Regions from separate parts of the Bacillus sp. UNC322MFChir4.1 genome, predicted to be linked through region 2. Evidence: riboswitches for the same ligand, from Rfam matches in the RefSeq annotation. Region 2 holds a riboswitch; each other region holds the start of a gene.
The links. Region 2 has a riboswitch for thiamine pyrophosphate ahead of tenA (thiaminase II). Riboswitches for the same ligand answer to the same signal wherever they lie in the genome.
Positions count from the first base shown of each region.

Region 1: another riboswitch for thiamine pyrophosphate. It lies ahead of thiT (energy-coupled thiamine transporter ThiT); the one in region 2 lies ahead of tenA (thiaminase II).
Region 3: another riboswitch for thiamine pyrophosphate. It lies ahead of thiM (hydroxyethylthiazole kinase); the one in region 2 lies ahead of tenA (thiaminase II).
Region 4: another riboswitch for thiamine pyrophosphate. It lies ahead of thiC (phosphomethylpyrimidine synthase ThiC); the one in region 2 lies ahead of tenA (thiaminase II).

Region 1 covers NZ_KN050810.1:282,600-287,810, forward strand. The annotation lists gene feoB (ferrous iron transport protein B) at 1-803, opposite strand, end outside; gene BR72_RS20530 (FeoA family protein) at 800-1,027, opposite strand; TPP riboswitch at 1,289-1,390, shown strand; gene thiT (energy-coupled thiamine transporter ThiT) at 1,477-2,073, shown strand; gene BR72_RS20540 (response regulator) at 2,214-2,864, opposite strand; gene BR72_RS20545 (sensor histidine kinase) at 2,833-4,296, opposite strand; gene BR72_RS20550 (substrate-binding domain-containing protein) at 4,293-5,183, opposite strand.
Region 2 covers NZ_JQKQ01000024.1:93,454-98,664, forward strand. The annotation lists gene BR72_RS11190 (ABC transporter substrate-binding protein) at 1-38, opposite strand, end outside; gene BR72_RS11195 (ABC transporter permease) at 35-787, opposite strand; gene BR72_RS11200 (ABC transporter ATP-binding protein) at 784-1,527, opposite strand; gene tenA (thiaminase II) at 1,496-2,191, opposite strand; TPP riboswitch at 2,278-2,378, opposite strand; TPP riboswitch at 2,438-2,545, opposite strand; gene BR72_RS11210 (SH3 domain-containing protein) at 3,101-4,258, shown strand; gene BR72_RS11220 (DUF3965 domain-containing protein) at 5,033-5,211, opposite strand, start outside.
Region 3 covers NZ_KN050813.1:22,186-27,396, reverse strand. The annotation lists gene BR72_RS23215 (YhgE/Pip domain-containing protein) at 1-110, shown strand, start outside; gene BR72_RS27390 (hypothetical protein) at 166-300, shown strand; gene BR72_RS23210 (DNA topoisomerase III) at 337-2,526, opposite strand; TPP riboswitch at 2,941-3,050, shown strand; gene thiM (hydroxyethylthiazole kinase) at 3,122-3,928, shown strand; gene thiE (thiamine phosphate synthase) at 3,947-4,603, shown strand; gene BR72_RS23195 (anaerobic C4-dicarboxylate transporter family protein) at 4,657-5,211, opposite strand, start outside.
Region 4 covers NZ_JQKQ01000011.1:97,193-102,403, forward strand. The annotation lists gene thiC (phosphomethylpyrimidine synthase ThiC) at 288-2,048, opposite strand; TPP riboswitch at 2,296-2,410, opposite strand; gene BR72_RS04680 (arsenic transporter) at 2,611-3,969, shown strand; gene BR72_RS04685 (hypothetical protein) at 4,015-4,710, shown strand; gene BR72_RS04690 (lactate permease LctP family transporter) at 4,756-5,211, opposite strand, start outside.

The sequences.
Region 1 (5,211 bases), on a different contig from region 2:
CTTTCCGAAAAAGGAATACTTCCTTCTTTTTCATTACGAATCACACTTGTTTTCAACTTTTCAATATACGCTGCACGTACTCCGTATATATGCTGTTCTAGCGTAACATCTAATTCTTCTTCTACTGCAGAGCGAATTGCTACAAGTTCGTTATATACATGCGACTTGGCAATTTCTTTCTCTACCACTTCGTTATTTCCTAAAAATTGAAGCGCAAGCCATCTTGCATGCTCATCATTTTCGCGCTGCAATTTCTCCATAACGCGCTGGATTCCTGTCTCGACCGCTTTACCATATGAAAGAACAAACGGTTTCTGCCCCGCCTTATCGCCTTTATGAAGAGCAGCTAATAACTCCTCGCATCCTTTTCCACTTCTTGCGATAACAGGAATAACTGTTACACCTAGCGTTTCAGATAGCTTCTTAACATCAATCGTAATCCCGCGTTGTTTTGCCACATCAATCATATTTAAACCGATAGAAAGCGGTTTTCCGAATTCTAACAATTGTAATGTTAAATGCATATTACGTTCAAATTGAGAAGAGTCCACAATATTTAACATATGATGAAATTCTTCTGTTAATAAAAATTGTGTAACAACTCCCTCATCACGGGATACAGGATTTAAATCGTATATACCTGGTAAATCTATTAACATTCCTTGCTTATCTTTTAACTTACCAATCTTTTTTTCTACGGTTACTCCGCTCCAGTTCCCAACGTATTCATAAGAACCAGTAAGCGCATTAAACAATGATGTTTTTCCCGTATTCGGATTTCCTAGCAAAGCAACCTTGTTCACGCTAATTCCACCTTTATCATTTTCGCATCACAATGACGAATAGAGATTAATTGTCCACGGCATTCTAATGTACATGGACCATTAAGCATTGCCTTTTGTTTTAAACAAAGCTCGCAGCCCTCAGAAAATCCAAATGAAGCCAAACGGCGTTTTAACAATTTATCAAGAGATTGTAAATCTTTTACACGTACTTTTTCATCTATACTCATATCAACTAAGTTCATAAATTATCCCCCTCAAAAGATAACGATAATTATTATCAATACCAATTATAACATGACTCTCTGAAAAAACACTATACAATATACCGTGAATTTATTACTATTTTTTGTACAATTCCATCTTATTTAACATAAAAATCGTTGTTATGCATGGCCAGTCGCCCCTCCCTAAAAAGAAAGGGGTTTTTATTTCAACTTATATATAAATTAAATTTGCCATTCTTATCCATTGTTATTACAATGGTAGTAACAATCTAAGAATCTCGTTGTCACAGGGGGAGCCACGTCGCTGAGAGGGAACACTTTGTTCCGACCCTTAGAACCTGTTAGTTAATGCTAACGTAGGAATTGTGCAAACATATATACATAAGTAGTGATTTTCAATTTGTGTATTTTCATCCCCCTATGATAAAGATTCTTCTTTTGTAACTTGGATGTAGGGGGATTTTTACATGCGTAATACAAATTTACAAGCGATGATAGAGGCGGCGATTCTTGCAGCATTTGCGTTAGTCATCGACATTTTGCCATTATCTATTAAACTTCCAACAGGCGGTTCTATCTCGTTTGCGATGATTCCAATTTTTATTGTTGCTTACCGCTGGGGATTTAAAGCGAGTTTCTTAAGTGGTCTCGTTTGGGGATTATTACAAATTGTCGCAGGAGATGCATCTATTTTTACGCCGGTACAAGCGTTTATTGAATACTTCATCGCCTTTGCCTTTATTGGCTTTTCTGGATTATTTCATGCACCAATTCAACAAGCAATTGCTAATAAACAAAAAGCAAAAGCAATCATGTATGTCATTATCGCTGCGTTTATTGGTAGCCTAGCTCGTTATTTTTGGCACTTCATTGCTGGCTTTATTTTCTTTGGACAATATGCACCAAAAGGACAATCAGCTGTTTTATATTCCTTTATCTTTAACGGCATCACAATGATTGGTTCTTTCGCAATGTGTGCGGTTCTACTTGTCGTTTTATTTACAACAGCACCGCGCTTATTTATGAGCGCGAGTATAAATACAAGCAAAAAAAAGATTGCTTAATCAGCAATCTTTAGAGTCTCTAAGTATTTCGGAAATAACTATAATATAACGAAACAAAAATCCCATTTTTCTAAAGTGGGATTTTTGTGTTGTTTCAAATCAGCGAAAGAAAAAAATCTTTTATAACAAGCATTATCCCGTCATATTATATGTATTAAATTATACTTTATGGCATATTGAACAAGTTCACTTTTCTTAGAAAGATTAAGTTTGTTCAACATTCTCGTCTTATGGGTATCAACCGTTTTTATACTGATCGTTAATTCCCCAGCGATTTCAGACATTGAAAAACCTTGAACAAGAAATTTCAATACCTCTCGTTCACGTGGACTTAAAATTACATATGGATTTCGAGAATCCGTTTCGTTTTGCATTTTTTTTAACATAGTTGAAATTTCCTTTGGACGGAGGTATATGTACCCATCCATAACAGAATCAATCGCATTGTATAATTCTTCATCGACAGCCGCTTTAGGGACGTAACCTGAAGCTCCCGCGTTCATGATTGATGTTATATAATCCTCATCTTCATGCATGGTAAGCACGATGACTTTCGCTTGTTCATAGCGTAATTTAATTTCTGTTAAAACTTGAATTCCATCTATGCGTGGCAAAGATATATCTAATATCAAAATATCGGGCCTTAAATTGTCGTAAAGCCTTAGTGCTTCAAATCCATCAGCAGCTTCACCTACAACCTTTAATGATGGCCTTTTTTGTAATAATAGTTTTAAACCAGCTCTCATCAAAGCGTGGTCATCAACTAACATTATGCTGATTGTCTTTTCCATCTTGATCCCCTTCTCTCTGTTTTAATGGGATAGACACACTAACTTCCGTTCCACCGTTATTGTGAGTTCTAATCAAAAATGAACCTCCTAATAATTCTGCTCTTTCCTTCATTCCATATATTCCGATTCGATTTTGCTGGCGAGCTTTTTCAAAATCATCCTCATTTATACCGTGACCGTTATCATGGATGTTCAACAAGATCGAACAATCTCTTATCTCCATATTAATCGTAATCTCAGTCGCTACTGTATGTTTCACTACATTGGTAAGACTTTCTTGAACAATTCGGTATAGTGCTACAGCAATATGACTATCTATGACGAAGGCGTCATCATCAGGAACGTGTAGAGTTACCGTAAGAGCGCATTTTTCTTCAAACTTTCTTACGTATTTCCTTAATGCAGGAATTAATCCCATATCATCAAGGATCGGTGGCCTTAATTCTACTGCTAAATCTCTAATTTCTCGTAAAATACCGGCTGCTGTCTCTCGACTTGCATGAAGTAGCTCCAGTTGCTCGTCATCTTTAGCTTCATTAGCCAAAATACGCATTGTAACCATTAAAAAAGTTAGGGCTTGGCTTGTTTCATCATGAAGTTCACGAGAAATTCTTTTTCTCTCCTCCTCATGAGCGGATAGTAGTTTCAAAATCAACGTATCTCGAAGGGCATCCTTTTCTTGAAGTTCCTTCAATAATTTCTCTACTGCAGTCCTAGAACTAATCAGATTGTCAGCCATTTCATTAAAAGCCTGTGCAAGTTTTCCAACTTCATCATCACCTACTGCTTTAGCTCTTAAGGATAAATTACCAGCTGATATGCCTGCTGCTGTATCAACTAAACTATTAATTGGCCGGGTAATGATACGGGTCACATAATAAGCGATCCCTGCTGCTCCCATGCAGACCAAAAATGTAGCAACAACCAACTCTATTATTTTAGTAAAAATATAGCTTTTCGCCTGTTTTTCTGCCATTCCAACTCTAACGAACCCTACATCTCCCTCTTCAATCGGAACAAGTATGTCATGAATATTTCCTTCATCAGAAGTTAGGATCGCGTAATTTTTAGTATTAACACCATCAGGCTTATGTGCGTTTAATATTCCTTTCGGCAGGTGCTTAGAGAATGTATTACCGACAAGAACATTATTATTGTTAACGACCAGTATATAACGAACATCTTTGTTCGTTTCCTGTGCACGTGTAATGAGAAGATGGATTGAATAATAGTCGTCAGTCAAAATGTAATCCGAGGACAATGCTGCAATATTTTCAGCAATATTTTCACCACGTTTCTTTAGGTCTTCTGTCATGATTTTTGTGAGTGATTCCCAAATGATACATCCTAATACTAGGGCGAGAAAGAGTAGCGAAATGAATATAGCTCCAAATATTTTTTGGTTTATTTGTAATTTATTCAGCCACTTCATAGATGACCCTCATATAACCTTGATTCAAATGGAACAAAACGATCAATGAACAACCCTTGAAACGCTGGTTTTATTATTTCTTGTTCGTGCATAGTAATGAAACTTTCTTTAATAATTCGCTTCTCCTCATCAGGTAAATTACTATTGATGACGACAGGACCGGTACCAATCGGTTCCGTTTTTGCAATAATTTTTAAATCCTTAATTAGTTCTGGATTTTTAAGTTTCGTACGCTCAAAGACTAAGCTATCAACAGCTGCGGCATCAACAACTCCATTTATTACAGCACTTAAGGAGTCTTCATGATTATATGTAAAAACATAACGCCCGAAGAAATGCTCTGGTGTTTCACTTAATTCAGCTAATTTTTTCCTCACAAAAATATATCCGGAATAACTAGTTGGATCGCTAAAAGCAACGTTTTTCCCTCTCAAATCATGTATACTGGATATTTCATTTTTACGGTGTACGACGACATAACCATAATAATATGGAACTCCCATTCGCTCTTGCATAGCAATTGCTTCAAGTCCCTCAACATGTCTGTAAGTGATATATGCTCCTGTTGAAAGTATAGCTATGTCAGCACCTCCATTCATCATCAACATACTAATCTCATTATAACTCTTGCGCTGAATTAGAATTGCAGGTCTATGGAGCTTCTCTCCAATATAGTTAGCTATTTTCCTATAGTGCATAATGGTATCAGTCTTTGATAACACACTTGAAATTGCGATTCGTACAGGAGCGGGATTGTCGTCTTGGTAACCAACAGGCATGGTGTCAAATTCGGAGAAAACAATTTGAGGGTTCGAACGCTCATGCTGACATCCTATTGCAGGTAAAGTAGTAAGCAATATTAAAAAAATCCTCAACCAATTTGTCATACTTTCCTCCGTTCTTACAGGCGAGGAA
Region 2 (5,211 bases):
AATAATGTAAACACAAAGATGCGTTTTACTAGTTTCATGAATGCTTCCTCCAACTAATCAATTTCTTCTCAAATATCGAAACGAGTAATACAAAGAAAATAGCGAGTAATGACAATAAAACAATTGGCGCAAACACACCCGCACCATCCATTTGTGTCATCATTCGTTTACTAAAATAGCCTAGCCCCGCTTGTGCCCCGAGCCACTCACCAATTGCTGCCCCAATCACGCTAAATGGCACAGCTACCTTTAAAGCTGAAAAAAAATAGGGAAGCGCAGACGGCAATTTCAATTTGAAAAATATATCTTTTTTTGTTGCACCATATGTAATTAAAAGCTCTTCCCAATCCTTTTTCGTACTGCAAAGGCCATCATACGTATTCACTGCAATAGGAAAGAACGTAATCAGTACTGTGACAACAACCTTGCTCCAAATCGAATAACCAAACCATAAAACAAATAATGGTGCTAAAGCTGTAACGGGAATCGTTTGTGAAGCAACTAAGAGCGGATAAAATGCCTTCTCAGCAAATGAGCTCATACTCATCAACATCGCTAACCCAACGCCTAATACGATAGAAATGACAATGCCGATCACTGTAACAGAAAGCGTTGCTGGTAAATGCACCGTAAGCAATATATCCCGCAAATCCCATATTTTTCGAACAATGGCACTTGGAGACGGCAAAATGTACATTTCATCAAGAATCCGTGCCCCTATTTCCCATCCAATCAGCAAAATAGCAGTTACAATAATAGCCGGAACATAATCTATAATTCGCTTCATACAAGCACCTGTCTTTGCAACATGCCAATAAGTTCATCTTTTAACGCCAGCATTTCCAGGCGATGCAAATCCTTTCGAGAGCGCTCTTGTCCAAGGGGTACAACTCGCTCAGTTAATGATGTAATTGGCTGCTCTGTTACGACAAAAATACGATTAGAAAGATACAGCGCTTCATCAACATCGTGTGTAATAAACAAAATCGTTTTTTGCCAATGTTTCCATTGTTCAAACAACCATTCTTGCAGAGATGCCTTCGTTAATGCATCAAGTGCACTAAACGGTTCATCTAATAGTAAGAGGTCGCCTCCCGTTAACAACGTCCGAATAAACGATACGCGTTGCCGCATTCCGCCTGATAAATCTTTTGGATACTTCTTTTCATATCCTTGCAGTCCAAACTGCGCCAGCAGCTCTAGTGCTTTCATTTGCGCTTCTTTTTTCTTCATTCCTTGGCATTCAAGAGGCAAAGCTGCATTTTCAATAATGGTTCGCCACGGGAGTAACATATCTTTTTGCGGCATATAGCCAACAGGAGTTGTTCCCATTACATCAATCGTGCCAGCATTTTCTTTCTCAAGTCCCGTAATAAGCCGAAACAATGTACTTTTCCCGCAGCCACTTGGCCCAATAATACTAATGAATTCCCCTTCTTGTACTGCAGCATTAAGACCCTCTATAATCGGTTTCTCATCATAATGGAAAGAAACGTTATGAAATTGTAGTATGTTCTTGCTCTTCAAACCCCCACATCTCCTTACGATATGCCATATCCCAAAATAAATATTCAAAACGGCTGGAATATAAGAAGATCTCTTCTAAACGATTTCGTTCTTCTTCTGTTTTCCCAATTACAATTTCATTACATAAATCAATTAACCATACACAAAGATTCCCGTATTCCTCAGAGCTATATCCTTGAATCCACTCACCAAAAAATTCATGATCGCGTGCTCCTGGAATCGCATTTAAACGCTTTCCAATCTCCCAATAACTCCACATACATGGAAGCAATGCTGCAATTAGCTCAGCCAGTGTACCGTTTTGAGAAACAGACATCATATAGTTTGTATATGCTAGATTCATAGCTGATGGCCTTGCGGATTCCATCTCTTCAACAGAAATTCCTAAGCGTTTTGCATATTGTTTATGAATCGTCATTTCCCCATTTAAAATTCCATCAATTTGTTCAGCAAATTTCGCCATCACTTTTGGATTTGTTGTTTTGACAACACCAATTGCATATAGCTTTGCGTAATCTAACAAATACAAATAATCTTGAACAATATAATATTGAAATCTATCTTTCTCTAACGTTCCATCTCCCATCCCTGTTACAAATGGATGATTGTGACTCTTCTCCCAAATAGGTTGCACCTTTTCAAATAGTCTTTCACAAAATGTCATCTCCGCTTCCCCTTCCTGTATGTATGTTTCCAAATAAAAAAGCCACTTCCATATAAGAAGTGGCCACAGCAAACAAAAGAAAAACTCATTTGTTGTTTCCACTTCCCTACGCTAGCATCACCTAGATCAGGTTATAAGGGTTAAGGTTTTTACCTCTCTCAGCTTTTAAGCACCCCTAGTGGTGTTCTATAAAATTGTTAAGAAAAAATCCCCGTTTCTATGCATAAAGAAACGGGGACGTTATTTATATCGTCCAAATTGCTTCCCTACGCTAGCATCATCTAGATCAGGTTCAAGGGTCAAAGACTATCGGTCTACTCTCAGCTAGCAACACTAGCTCCCCTAGCAGTATATTCATTTAACATAGTCAGTATACCATCACCATATCTCATCGGCAACTCTTTTCATTTTGAATTAAACAAAAGAAAATATGTAACTACTCAGTCCCTCTATGAAAAAAAGACAGAAAAGCATTTCTTCATGGCCTGGGAGGGATTGGCTATGTATAGGAGTAGTTAGGGCCTTTTTTATTTTCACTAGAATAATACCTCTTACCAAACTTCTAAATGAAATGTATGGATGAGTAGTTACGAAAATATTTCAAAAACATACTGTAAGTTCAGAAAAAAATGAATTTCTTCTATCTATTTCCAGAACGGCTATAAATCTGCTATCCTTTTATTATATATCCATTTAAATCTTTCGACATGTAAGTCGCCACTATGCAGAATATAGCATAGCTTGTGCGGTAGGAGCTCATCCAGATGCTCTCCTTAAGTCGATTTTTTAACTTGTATATAGAGAAAAAATATTTACTTGTCTTGAATCAACAAATATATTACAAACTCAACAGCTTTATATTATGATTTCATTCATAATAGCTTATTACATAAGGAGGTCTATGAATATATGAATTTAAAAGTCGCAGCAATAACAGCAACTACTGTAACAGTTGCCGCTATGCTTCCCTCTATAGCAGAATCTAATGTACATACCGCAGCAGCAGAGCAAACAGCAAAAACCAAAATTGGTTATGTAAAAACAGAAACATTACAAATGTACAATAGTCCTAATGGGGCAGATTCTGTTATTGACAGCATTACACGTGACACTCCCGTTACAATTCTTGAAACAACGAATGAATGGTATAAAATTTACGCTCACAATAAAACTGGCTATGTCAAAAAAGAAGCAATTTCTTTAACAAAACCACACGATGGTGGGAATCAGTATATCGTAAATACAGATGTATTAAACGTTCGCACTGAACCAAATACACAATCTAAAATTATTACTGTATTACCAAATGGGAAATTTGTTACTGTTCAAGAGGAACGAGAAGGATGGTATAAAATTGTACATAATGGAACAATCGGCTATGTAAAGAAAGAGTTTTTATCTAACGCTGATCAACCATTAGTAAAAGGAATTACTGTACAAGGTGGAAATTCTTATTCTGTTGCCACTCCTACATTAAAAGTACGTAGCGGAGCAGGAACAAATACAGCTATTATCGGTTCTTTAACACATGGAACACAAGTACAAGTCGTTGAGAATTTGGGAACATGGTATAAAATTCGCTATGGATCAGGATATGGCTATGTCGCACAGCATTATATAGTACAACAGCAGCAACAACAACCCAAACAGCAAGCTACACCATCTATTCCAGCTGTATTTAAATATCCTACTCAAGGAAAAATAAGTTCAGGATTTGAAGAACGCTGGGGAGCAATGCACTATGGTATAGATTTTGCAGCAACAGGAGATGTTTCAATCCAATCTTCAGCACCTGGAACTGTCGTTAAATCATATTATTCTACAAGTTACGGAAATGTTGTATTTGTTGCTCATCATATAAACGGGAAGTTATACACAACTGTATATGCTCACATGAAAAGTCGAGCTGTCAAAGCAGGAGATACAGTGGCAACAGGCCAATTGCTCGGTTATATGGGAAATACAGGCCATTCAACTGGTCAACACTTACATTTTGAATTACATAACGGGGAATGGAATCTTAAAAAAACAAATGCTGTAAATCCACTTCCTTTCTTAGTTAGGTAACGCATTATGGCACGTAATATTTCGTTACTTATTGAGTATTTAGCATTTTTCGGGTTAATTTTTTGCTTATTAATTTATAACACAAACATTGTATTATTAAACATTATTATTGCGTTTGTTGCTTGCGAAGTGATTATGGAAATATTCAAGATCCGACTAAAGCGACATATTTCACACATATATACCGCACTATTCATTATAGGTTCTTTATTAACAAGCATTATTTATAATGGCTTCCATGTCTCCGCAATGTTTCCAGTATTTTTTATAACTATTCTTCTTATAGTATCTCAGTATATATACGTTCCAGAATATCGTAAACAAAAGCAACAACATGAAAAAACGTGGAAAATAGGAAAATAACGCCGCAATTCTTTGACATTACTTTCTTTACTACTAAAAAAGGATTCCACATGATGTGGAATCCTTTTTTACATTATCGACCATTCTTTGCAATATATCGGCGCTTTTCACGATATATCGACCACTTTTTAGAATATATCGGCGCTTCGACATGATATAAAGACCCTTCGACAATATTCGATATAAAAATAGTCGATTTACTGAGCTGAATCGTACCGAAAAGGAAAAGGATCTGACTAAAAAGTGGACTTTTTAGCCAGATCCTTATATAAGAATAAACATACTATATATCATTTTAATTTTTCAACATACAAGTCACCGCAATATAGAATAAAACATGATCGCACGTGGCAGGAAAAGACCGTGACCGCCTCTAAAAAAGTTTTTTACTAGTATAAATATAAAACTATTTTAACCGCATGCATATTGCTCATAAATAAAGTTTAAATTATATTTATGTTCTAGATTCATACGTTGTTCATCACTGCACCAATAAAATAAAATGTCATGTATTGATGCATAACGCTTATTCTTTAAAAATTGTTTAATAAAGGATGGGAAACAATTTGGTAATTGAACAAATATATAAT
Region 3 (5,211 bases), on a different contig from region 2:
GTTTATGGGTAGGTGTAATGCTTATTATTGCACTAGTATTGAAAAAGCCAATTAATAAGTCGAGCGAAAAGTTTGTAGAAAATGCAAAAGGAAGTAAGATAATTCATTAATAATAAAGGTTCCTGCCGGTGGGTAGGAACCTTTTGTTTATGAGGAGCGTTGAGTATGTCGAACATCGTCGAAGAGTCTTTATATCATGTCGAAGCGCTGATATATTATAAAAAGTGGTCGATATATTATAAAAAGCGCCGATATATTGTAAAAGTCGCTGATATATTGAAAAAAGCGCCGATATATTAGCAGGCATGAAAAAAAAGAGTTGGTAAACCAACTCCTTTAATCAAACTTCAATTTCTTTAATGCTTCTGCTAATGCATTATTCAGAGGTTCTTCCTGCTGTTGTTGCTGTTTCATGTATTTTTGAACAGCACGTTTATCTGCTTTGTTACCTGATTCTTTTTTACGACGGTCTTGGAATGAAGAAAGTTTCTCGCGATAGCCGCATTTACATGCGAAGATTTGGCCTTCTCCTTCACCGCGAAGTTCTAGTTTTTTCTTACATTGCGGGCAGCGTGCGTTTGTCGCGCGGGATACATTTTTGCGATGACCACATTCACGATCTTGGCATACAAGCATTTTTCCTTTTTTGCCGTTTACTTCTAGCATTGGTTTGCCGCAGTCTGGGCAAGTTTTTGTGGAAATGTTGTCGTGCTTATATTTTTTATCGCTCGATTTAATTTCAGAAACAATTTCTTTTGTGTAGTTTTTCATTTCAGAAATAAATACTTCTTTTTTCAACTTGCCTTTCGCGATAGCCTCAAGTTTTTGTTCCCACTCAGCAGTTAGCGTAGGTGATTTTAATTCTTCTGGTACTAAATCTAGTAATTGACGGCCTTTTGATGTAATGTGAATGTCTTTGCCGCGTTTTTCAATTAAGAATGAATTGAACAATTTATCAATAATGTCGGCGCGTGTCGCAACTGTACCTAGTCCGCCCGTTGACTTTAATGTATTAGCAAGCTGTTTGTTTTGCGTATCCATATACTTTGTTGGATTTTCCATAGCCGAAAGTAATGTTGCTTCATTAAAACGCGCAGGTGGCTTTGTTTGACCAGATGTCCCTGCAATTAGTTTCACGTTTAATGCATCGCCTTTTTCGATGCGAGGTAAGATTTGTTCTTTTAAATCGTCCACTGCATCGTCATCTTCAAAGCGATTTTCATAAACTTCTTTCCAGCCGGAATTCATAATTGTTTTGCCGCGTGCGACAAAGTTTTCATCACCGATTTTAGCGCGTAACGTTAGTTGCTCGTATTCAAAAGCAGGGAATAAAACTGCTAAGAAACGTTTGACAACTAAATCATAAATTTTGCGCTCTTTATCTGTGAAAGCTGAGAAGTTTACATAGCTTTCTGTTGGAATGATTGCATGGTGATCACTTACTTTACTATCATCAACAAAAGATTTGGAAGCTTTGATTGGTTTCGTTAAAACTTTATTAGCTAAAGAACGATACTCACCTATTCCGCAAGCTTTCAGACGTTCTGGAAGTGTTCCAACGATGTCAGATGAGATATAACGTGAATCTGTCCGCGGATATGTTAATACTTTGTGCTGTTCATACAGTTTCTGCATAATATTTAACGTTTCTTTTGCGGAATAACCAAAGATTTTATTTGCATCACGTTGTAATTCTGTTAAGTCGTAAAGACCAGGAGCAAATGACTTCTTAGCTTTTTTCTCAATTTCAACTACAGTCGCATTTTGGTTTCCTAATTTTTTTACAATCGCATCAATTTTTTCTTTATCAAAGCTGCGGCTATTGCCTTTCGCATCTTGCCAAGTGAGCTTTAATCTCTCTGTTGTTTGTGCTTCAATGCCATAGTATGTTTGTGCTTTGAAGTTTTTAATTTCATCTTCACGTCCTGCGATAATTGCTACAGTAGGTGTTTGAACACGACCGCAATTTAATTGTGCATTGAATCTTGTAGTTAATGCACGTGTTGCGTTAAGACCGATATACCAGTCAGCTTCCGAACGGGCAACAGCTGAAGCATATAAATTGTCGTATGCTTTACCAGGTTTCAAGTTTGCAAAACCATCTTTAATCGCTTTATCGGTAACAGATGAAATCCATAGACGTTTAATCGGTTTATTAATTCTCACTTTATCAATAATCCAACGAGCTACTAATTCTCCTTCGCGACCAGCGTCTGTAGCTACGATGATTTCATTTACATCATTTCTAGTCAATTGACTTTTCACAGCATTAAATTGCTTGCCAGTTTGCTTAATCACCGTTAATTTTAAACGTTCCGGAAGCATTGGAAGATCTTCAAGATTCCACTTTTTATACTTCACATCATAACTTTCAGGATCTGCTAATGTAACGAGATGCCCTAAAGCCCATGTAACAATATATTTACTTCCTTCAATGTAACCATTTCCTTTTTTATCGCACTTCAATACACGCGCAATATCACGTGCAACAGAAGGTTTTTCAGCAATTACAACACTTTTTGCCATATTTCAAACATCCTTTCAATTTCCGTAAGTTAACTATAGCATACATCCCTTTCGGATTCAGTTATTCCGAAGATTCGTATCCGTTGTTATGAAATATAAGTGTTCCATTTTTAACTAGCTTCAGAAATGCCTTAAACACCGCCTGTGACCGCTCTAATACATGGCCAGTTACTCTCGCCATCCTAAAAAAAGGGGTCTTTTATGTTTTTTCTTTATGTAAAATTTCGGCAAGGAAAATAAAATATACCCAGCACTCGCTGTCTCCCTTTGTTTTAAACGTTGCCGTGGTAGGAACAGGTCCTGACCGCTCAAATACACGGCCAGTTGCTCTCGCCCATCTAAAAAAGGGGTTTTTACATCTTTTTTCAACTTGTTATTTCAACAGAATCAGAGTAGACTCTGAAGTAAATGAATAAGAAAACACATGGGAGTTTGCGGATGCAAACTGAGAGTACGGCTACTCCGTCGTTGACCATTTGAACCTGTTGGATAATGCCAGCGTAGGGAGAGTGTAAGAGCACATTATGAAGACACTTTGCATGCGCAAAAGTGTCTTTTTTGCTATATCTCCCATTATAAAAAAGGAGAGATACATATGAAAATGAAAGAAATTGCCCAAGTAGTTGAGACAGTACGAGAAAGAAATCCGCTCGTTCATAATATTACAAATGTCGTCGTGACAAATTTTACTGCCAATGGATTACTGGCATTAGGTGCATCGCCTGTGATGGCATACGCAAAAGAAGAAGTAGCTGAAATGGCAAGTATTGCGGGAGCACTCGTTTTAAATATGGGGACACTTCGCCAAGAAGAAGTAGAGGCGATGCTTATTGCTGGAAAGTCAGCAAATAATCATAATGTACCAATTATATTTGATCCCGTCGGTGCTGGGGCAACTTCGTATCGAACAGAAGTGGCAAGGTATATTCCAAGTGAAGTAAAGCTAGCAATCATCCGTGGCAATGCAGCAGAGGTTGCAAATGTTATTGATGAGAGTTGGGAGATTAAAGGGGTTGATGCAGGGGGAGGAAATGGTGATGTTGTTTCCGTTGCGAAACAAGCAGCAAGGCAGCTACGTAACATTATCGTTATTACTGGAAAAGAAGATGTTATAACTGATGGGGAAAGAACGTTTATTCTTCGTAATGGTCATCCTATTTTAACGAAAGTAACAGGAACAGGGTGTTTATTAACATCTGTTATCGGAGCGTTTACGGCAGTTGAAAAAGATTACGTAAAAGCAGCTGTTGCGGCGGTAGCATTTTACGGTGTAGCGGCAGAAATTGCGGCAAGTAAAACAGCTAAGCAAGGACCGGGAAGTTTCCAAATTGAATTTCTAAATCAGTTAGCAAACGTTACTGCAGAAGACGTTGAACGATATGGAAATGTTGAAGAGGTTTGATAAGGAAGGATGAGAGAAATGGCACGGATTGATAAACAACGTATGTCTGAGTTACTACAAGTGTATTTTATTATGGGAAGTAATAATTGCAGCAAAGATCCATTACAAGTTATGAAAGAAGCTCTTGATGGCGGAGTTACCCTTTTTCAGTATCGTGAAAAAGGTGACGGAGCATTAACGGAAGAAAACCAGTATACATTTGCAGGGCAGCTACAATCATTATGTAAAAAGTATCATGTTCCATTCATCGTAAATGATGATGTGGAATTAGCAATAGCGTTAGATGCAGATGGTGTTCATGTTGGGCAAGATGATGAAAACATTCAGATCGTACGTGGAAAAATGGGCGATAAAATCATTGGTGTATCCGCTCATACAATAGAAGAAGCTCGTTTTGCGATTGAAAATGGTGCCGATTATTTAGGAGTAGGACCGATTTTTCAAACAAACACGAAAAAAGATGCAAAAGCGGTACAAGGAACGGCAGGATTGCGTTTTTTCCGTGAAAGTGGCATTGGAATTCCGATTGTCGGTATTGGTGGGATTACAATTGAAAATGCTGCTTCTGTCGTTGAAGCAGGGGCAGATGGTGTTTCGGTGATTTCAGCGATTAGTTTAGCGGAGTCTCCTTATAATAGTGCGAAGAAATTGGCTGAGCAAGTGAAAAAAATTTAAACAAACGTTTGATTAAAAAGAGCTAGTCCTTGTAAAGACTAGCTCTTTCTTCATTAAAACATCAGTGAAACGAGAAGCATCCCTATTCCAATTGATGTAATTGTTGCGACCAGACCTGGGATCATAAAGCTATGATTTAACACATATTTACCGATACGAGTTGTACCTGTACGGTCAAAGTTAATTGCCGCGACGATTGTTCCGTAGTTTGGAATAAAGAAATATCCGTTTACAGCTGGGAACATTGCGATCAATAGTACCGGTGAAATGCCAAGTGTTAATCCAAGTGGTATTAATGCACGTACTGTTGCAGCTTGGCTATATAACAAGATTGATAGCACGAATAGTGCAATTGCAAATAACCACGGTGCACTCGTTACGAGTCCTTGGATAGAACCTTGAATTATTTGTAAGTTACCGTTAAAGAACGTATCTCCCATCCAGGCGATACCGAAAATTGCAACAACTGCTGTTGCTCCTGCTTTAAAGACGTTACCAGATACGATGCTTTCCACATTTGGTTTACAAAAAATAATAATAAGTGCTGCGATTGTTAGCATAACCATTTCAATGGTGTTTGGCATCGAAAGACGTACAAGTTTTCCGTC
Region 4 (5,211 bases), on a different contig from region 2:
ATTATATAGCATTTTAACCAATTTTATATTTTTTCTGAATATTATTACTGTATAATGTGATTTTAAAATCTTTCTCCAAGTCGCCATTCCATATAAAGCATTCTCAATAGAACAACAAATCCCCCGCTCTTACTCAGCAGGGGGATGATTATATATTAGATTAAGTACACATGATCATAGATTAAAAGCTGTTTAGAAAAGGGCACTAACCGCTCCCACACACAGCCATACCCTCCGGCCCACCCAAAAAAAGAAAGGTTTTTCATTTCAGCTTTTCAAGTTTCTACTTATTTATACAACTGACTCCCCGCTTCTTTAAACTCTTCGGCTTTTTCTTTCATACCTCGCTCAATCGCCTCAGTTGTTTCTAAATCATTCCCTTTCGCATACTCACGAATATCATGCGAAATTCTCATACTGCAAAACTTAGGACCGCACATAGAGCAGAAATGCGCTGTCTTTGCTCCCTCTGCTGGCAATGTTTCATCGTGATATTCCATTGCACGTTCAGGGTCTAATGATAAATTGAATTGATCACGCCAGCGGAATTCAAAACGCGCTTTCGAAAGAGCATCATCGCGCTCATGTGCTGTTTTATGACCTTTTGCAAGATCGGCAGCGTGTGCAGCAATTTTATACGTAATCACACCTTCACGAACGTCATCTTTGTTTGGCAAGCCGAGGTGTTCTTTCGGCGTTACATAGCAAAGCATTGCTGTACCAAACCAACCGATCATCGCTGCACCGATTGCAGAAGTAATATGATCATAACCAGGTGCAATGTCTGTCGTTAATGGCCCAAGCGTATAGAACGGGGCACCATGACAAATCTCAAGCTCTTTATCCATATTCTCTTTAATTAAATGCATCGGTACATGCCCTGGCCCTTCAATCATCACTTGGACGTCATGCTTCCAAGCAATCTTCGTAAGCTCTCCTAATGTTTCGAGCTCAGAAAATTGAGCTTCATCGTTTGCATCCGCAATCGAACCAGGGCGTAATCCATCTCCAAGAGAGAAGGAAACATCGTACTTCTTCATAATTTCACAAATTTCTTCAAAGTGTGTATATAAGAAGTTTTCTTGATGATGGTATAAACACCATTGCGCCATAATCGAACCACCGCGTGATACAATTCCTGTTACACGCTTGGCTGTAAGCGGAATGTAACGAAGTAGCACGCCAGCATGAATCGTAAAATAATCTACCCCTTGCTCGGCTTGTTCAATGAGCGTATCACGGTATACTTCCCACGTTAAATCTTCGGCAATTCCGTTTACCTTTTCAAGTGCTTGATAAATCGGTACTGTTCCAACTGGTACAGGTGCATTACGAATAATCCATTCACGCGTCGTATGAATATTTTTCCCAGTAGATAGGTCCATAATCGTATCAGCACCCCAGCGCGTTGCCCACGTCATCTTCTCAACTTCTTCAGCAATAGAGGATGAAACAGCTGAGTTCCCAATATTCGCGTTTACTTTCACATGGAAGTTACGACCAATAATCATCGGTTCTGCTTCCGGGTGATTAATATTTGCTGGTAAAATAGCACGCCCTTCAGCAATTTCCTTCCGTACAAATTCCGGCTCCACACCTTCGCGAATGGCTACATATTCCATCTCTATTGTGATGATACCTTTACGTGCATAATGCATTTGCGTAATATTTTCCCCGTCTTTTGCCCGAAGTGGCTTCCGTCCCATTTGCGGGAATACAGGCGTATGTGTAGACGCTGCTCTCGCCCCATCATCTTCCGGTTTCACTTCACGACCTTCATACTCTTCTACATCTCCTCGTTCCACAATCCACGAGCGGCGCGGCGCCTGAATCCCCTTTTCTAAATCCACTGTGTAATTCGGATCTGTATAAGGACCGCTCGTATCATACACACGAATAGCCGAGTTTGGTACACCGTTTGTATCGCTTTGCGCAATCTCACGCATTGGTACTTTTATGTCTTCACGCGTACCTTCTACATATACCTTCTTGCTTCCTGGTAAACTTGACTTTAACTCAATTTGCTCAGCTGAAACAGATTGTTTCATCATTTTTTCCTCCCCTGTGTCTTCACTTTTCTTGTGATCCAGTTTCGCCTCCTAAACCCTTCCGTCTAAGAACCTTCCGCACGAGAAAACAAAAAACGCTTTCGGTGCGAAAGAACCTTAGCCGACGGGTCTAAACAGTCGGCTCCACTTTTCTTGTGACAAGGAAGAGAACTAGCGGCTAGCAATGCCAAATAAAAAAGCCAGGCCCATCATAAAGAATAGGACCTGGCTACATAAAGACATTGTTATGTAAAGCCGACAACTTCCCTCCGCTGGTACGAACCAGATCAGGTCCAAAGGGTTAAGAAGCTTCAACACGCTTCTCTCTCAGCCCAGCTCTACGGGCACCCCCAGTTTATCACTGATTAAATTTTTACTACGCACCTATCATACATCATTGTCTAAAAAATGCAAAGATATTTACAATTTTTCTTTTCACTCAAAAAATAGTTATTTCACTTAGTACAAGCCGAATCCGCACTTCATACATATGTAGTATAAGCCGGTGTAGGACTATGTTCTGCAAGGACACTTCACTATAAGAACAGGAGTGAAAGAGTTGATAAACCTCCAATCTCTCATAACCATACTCGCGTTTCTCGGAACTATGCTCATCATCTTTTGGCGACCAAAAGGAATGAATGAAGCAATTCCAGCAACAGTTGGAGCAATGATTGTCATTTTAAGCGGCACTGTTTCTGTTGCTGACTTGGGTGATATTAGCTCAAAAATTATTGGCGCTGCTATAACGATTATGGCTACCATTGTCATGGCGATCGTACTAGAGAGTTTTGGCTTTTTTCATTGGTGCGCTGTTCAACTTGCCAAAAAGGCAAAAAGCTCCGGTATTCGCCTCTTTTGGTATACAAATCTTCTTTGCTTTCTCATGACATTATTCTTTAATAACGACGGTAGCATATTAATTACAACTCCCATTTTACTGCTTTTGTTACACCATTTACGACTTAAACATGATCAAAAAATACCTTACTTATTAAGCGGCGCACTCATCGCCACTGCCTCAAGTGCACCGATTGGTGTAAGCAATATTGTAAATTTAATCGCCTTGAAAATTATCCATATGGATTTATACATGCATACAGCAATGATGTTTGTCCCTGCCACATTAGGCCTTATCTTTATGGCATTCCTGTTATTCCTCATCTTTCAAAAACAATTACCGAAAACCCTCCCGGTCTTACCGATACATTTAGATGAAAATTTCGTCAAAAAATCCTTTCATCCATTGCAGCCAAGACCCCAAACAGATGCAAATCGTAAGCGAACACGATTTATGTTTGGAATGCTCTTATTTATTTTATGCGTTCGCATCAGCTTGTTTATTGCATCGTACTTTCAATTTTCTATCGCCATCACAGCGGTCATTGGCTCTATTATTTTACTTGGGTGGAGATGGCATAAACTGCGCATTCCACCAGTTGACATGATTAAGAAAACACCTTGGTATGTGTTAATTTTCGCATTTTCTATGTACGTAATTGTATACGGACTTCATAACATCGGTTTAACTAACTTTCTCGTTACAAAACTTCAGCCACTCATCACCAGTAGCTTATTTCATGCTAGCTTTATTATGGGCGGCTTACTCTCAATCCTCTCTAACATCTTTAATAACCATCCTGCCTTAATGATCGGTACAATCGCTCTTACCGAAATGGGGCTAGATCCGATTACATTGAAAACAATTTATCTTGCAAACATCATCGGTAGTGACATGGGCTCACTACTACTCCCAATCGGTACATTAGCAACCTTAATGTGGATGTATATTACAAGAAAAGGAAAAGTAAATATCAGCTGGGGAACGTATATGAAAACTACATTTCTCGTCATTCCGCCAACTGTCATTTTCACGCTATTTTGCTTATATTATTGGGTGAAATTAATCTTTGCAGCTTAAAGATGAAGAGAAGGAACGTATGTAATTACAAGAAAGGAGATTATTATGCTTCATTTACAAAAATATATGAATCAACCCGTGCAAGTATTATTATCAGGAGACCTTCCATTTGAAGGAATTATGATTGATAAAGGTTCCGATATTATCGTCTTGTATGATGGAGAAAAATACATGTATATCTCTAGTCTACACATTCAACATTTAACTCCATTCACAGAATGCCCAGACTTTGAAAATCTCACAATTCCAGAATCTTTGCTACCACAAGATATATTATCAACCGAATCGACAATTTCACTTCGAAAAACACTACAAGTGGCAAAAGGACAATTTATTGAACTCGCACTATCATACGAACATTTTTTACATGGATATGTCACTCATATTATGAATGACTATTTTGTCTTCCTCTCACCTGTCTATCAAACGTTATACGTCCCATTTCACCACGTCAAATATCTTGTTCCTTATAAAGACGCCGAAACACCTTACGGCTTAGAAAAAGAAAGACTGTCACCAACATCATCCAAACTCACACTTGCCCGAACGTTTTCTGAACAAATGAAAAAACTAAAACAACATATTGTATTACTTGATCTCGGCATACAAACTTACAAAATTGGAAAATTAACGGAAGTAACTGACAGTCAAATTGAACTCATTACAGCACGTAATCAACATTTTCATTTCAACTTACACCATATTAAAACTGTTCATTTTCCTTATCAAAATCAAAAATAATGAAAAAGGGGAATCTCCTTATAAGAGAATCCCTTTTGTTTGTGCTTATGGAATCATCCAAGTTAAATAATAAGCTTGAATATATGTAATAATGCCGATAATTGTTACAAAGAATAAACTATGTTTCACTGTGAAGCGGAATAAATCCGATTCTTTCCCAGTAAGTCCAACTGCCGCACATGCAATTGCAATCGATTGCGGAGAAATCATTTTACCCGTTACCCCACCCGTTGTATTGGCAGCAACAAGCAATACTTCCTTCACACCTACTTGCTGCGCTGTAATCGCTTGTAGATTTGAGAACAATGCGTTTGCAGATGTATCTGATCCTGTTAAGAATACCCCAATCCAGCCAAGGAATGGTGAGAAGAATGGGAATAAGCTTCCTGTTCCCGCTAACGCTAATGCTAACGTTGAGGAAAGTCCAGAGTAATTTGCGATAAATGCAAAACCAAGTACTAATCCAATTGATAGAATTGGCATTTTTAATTCTTGCAACGT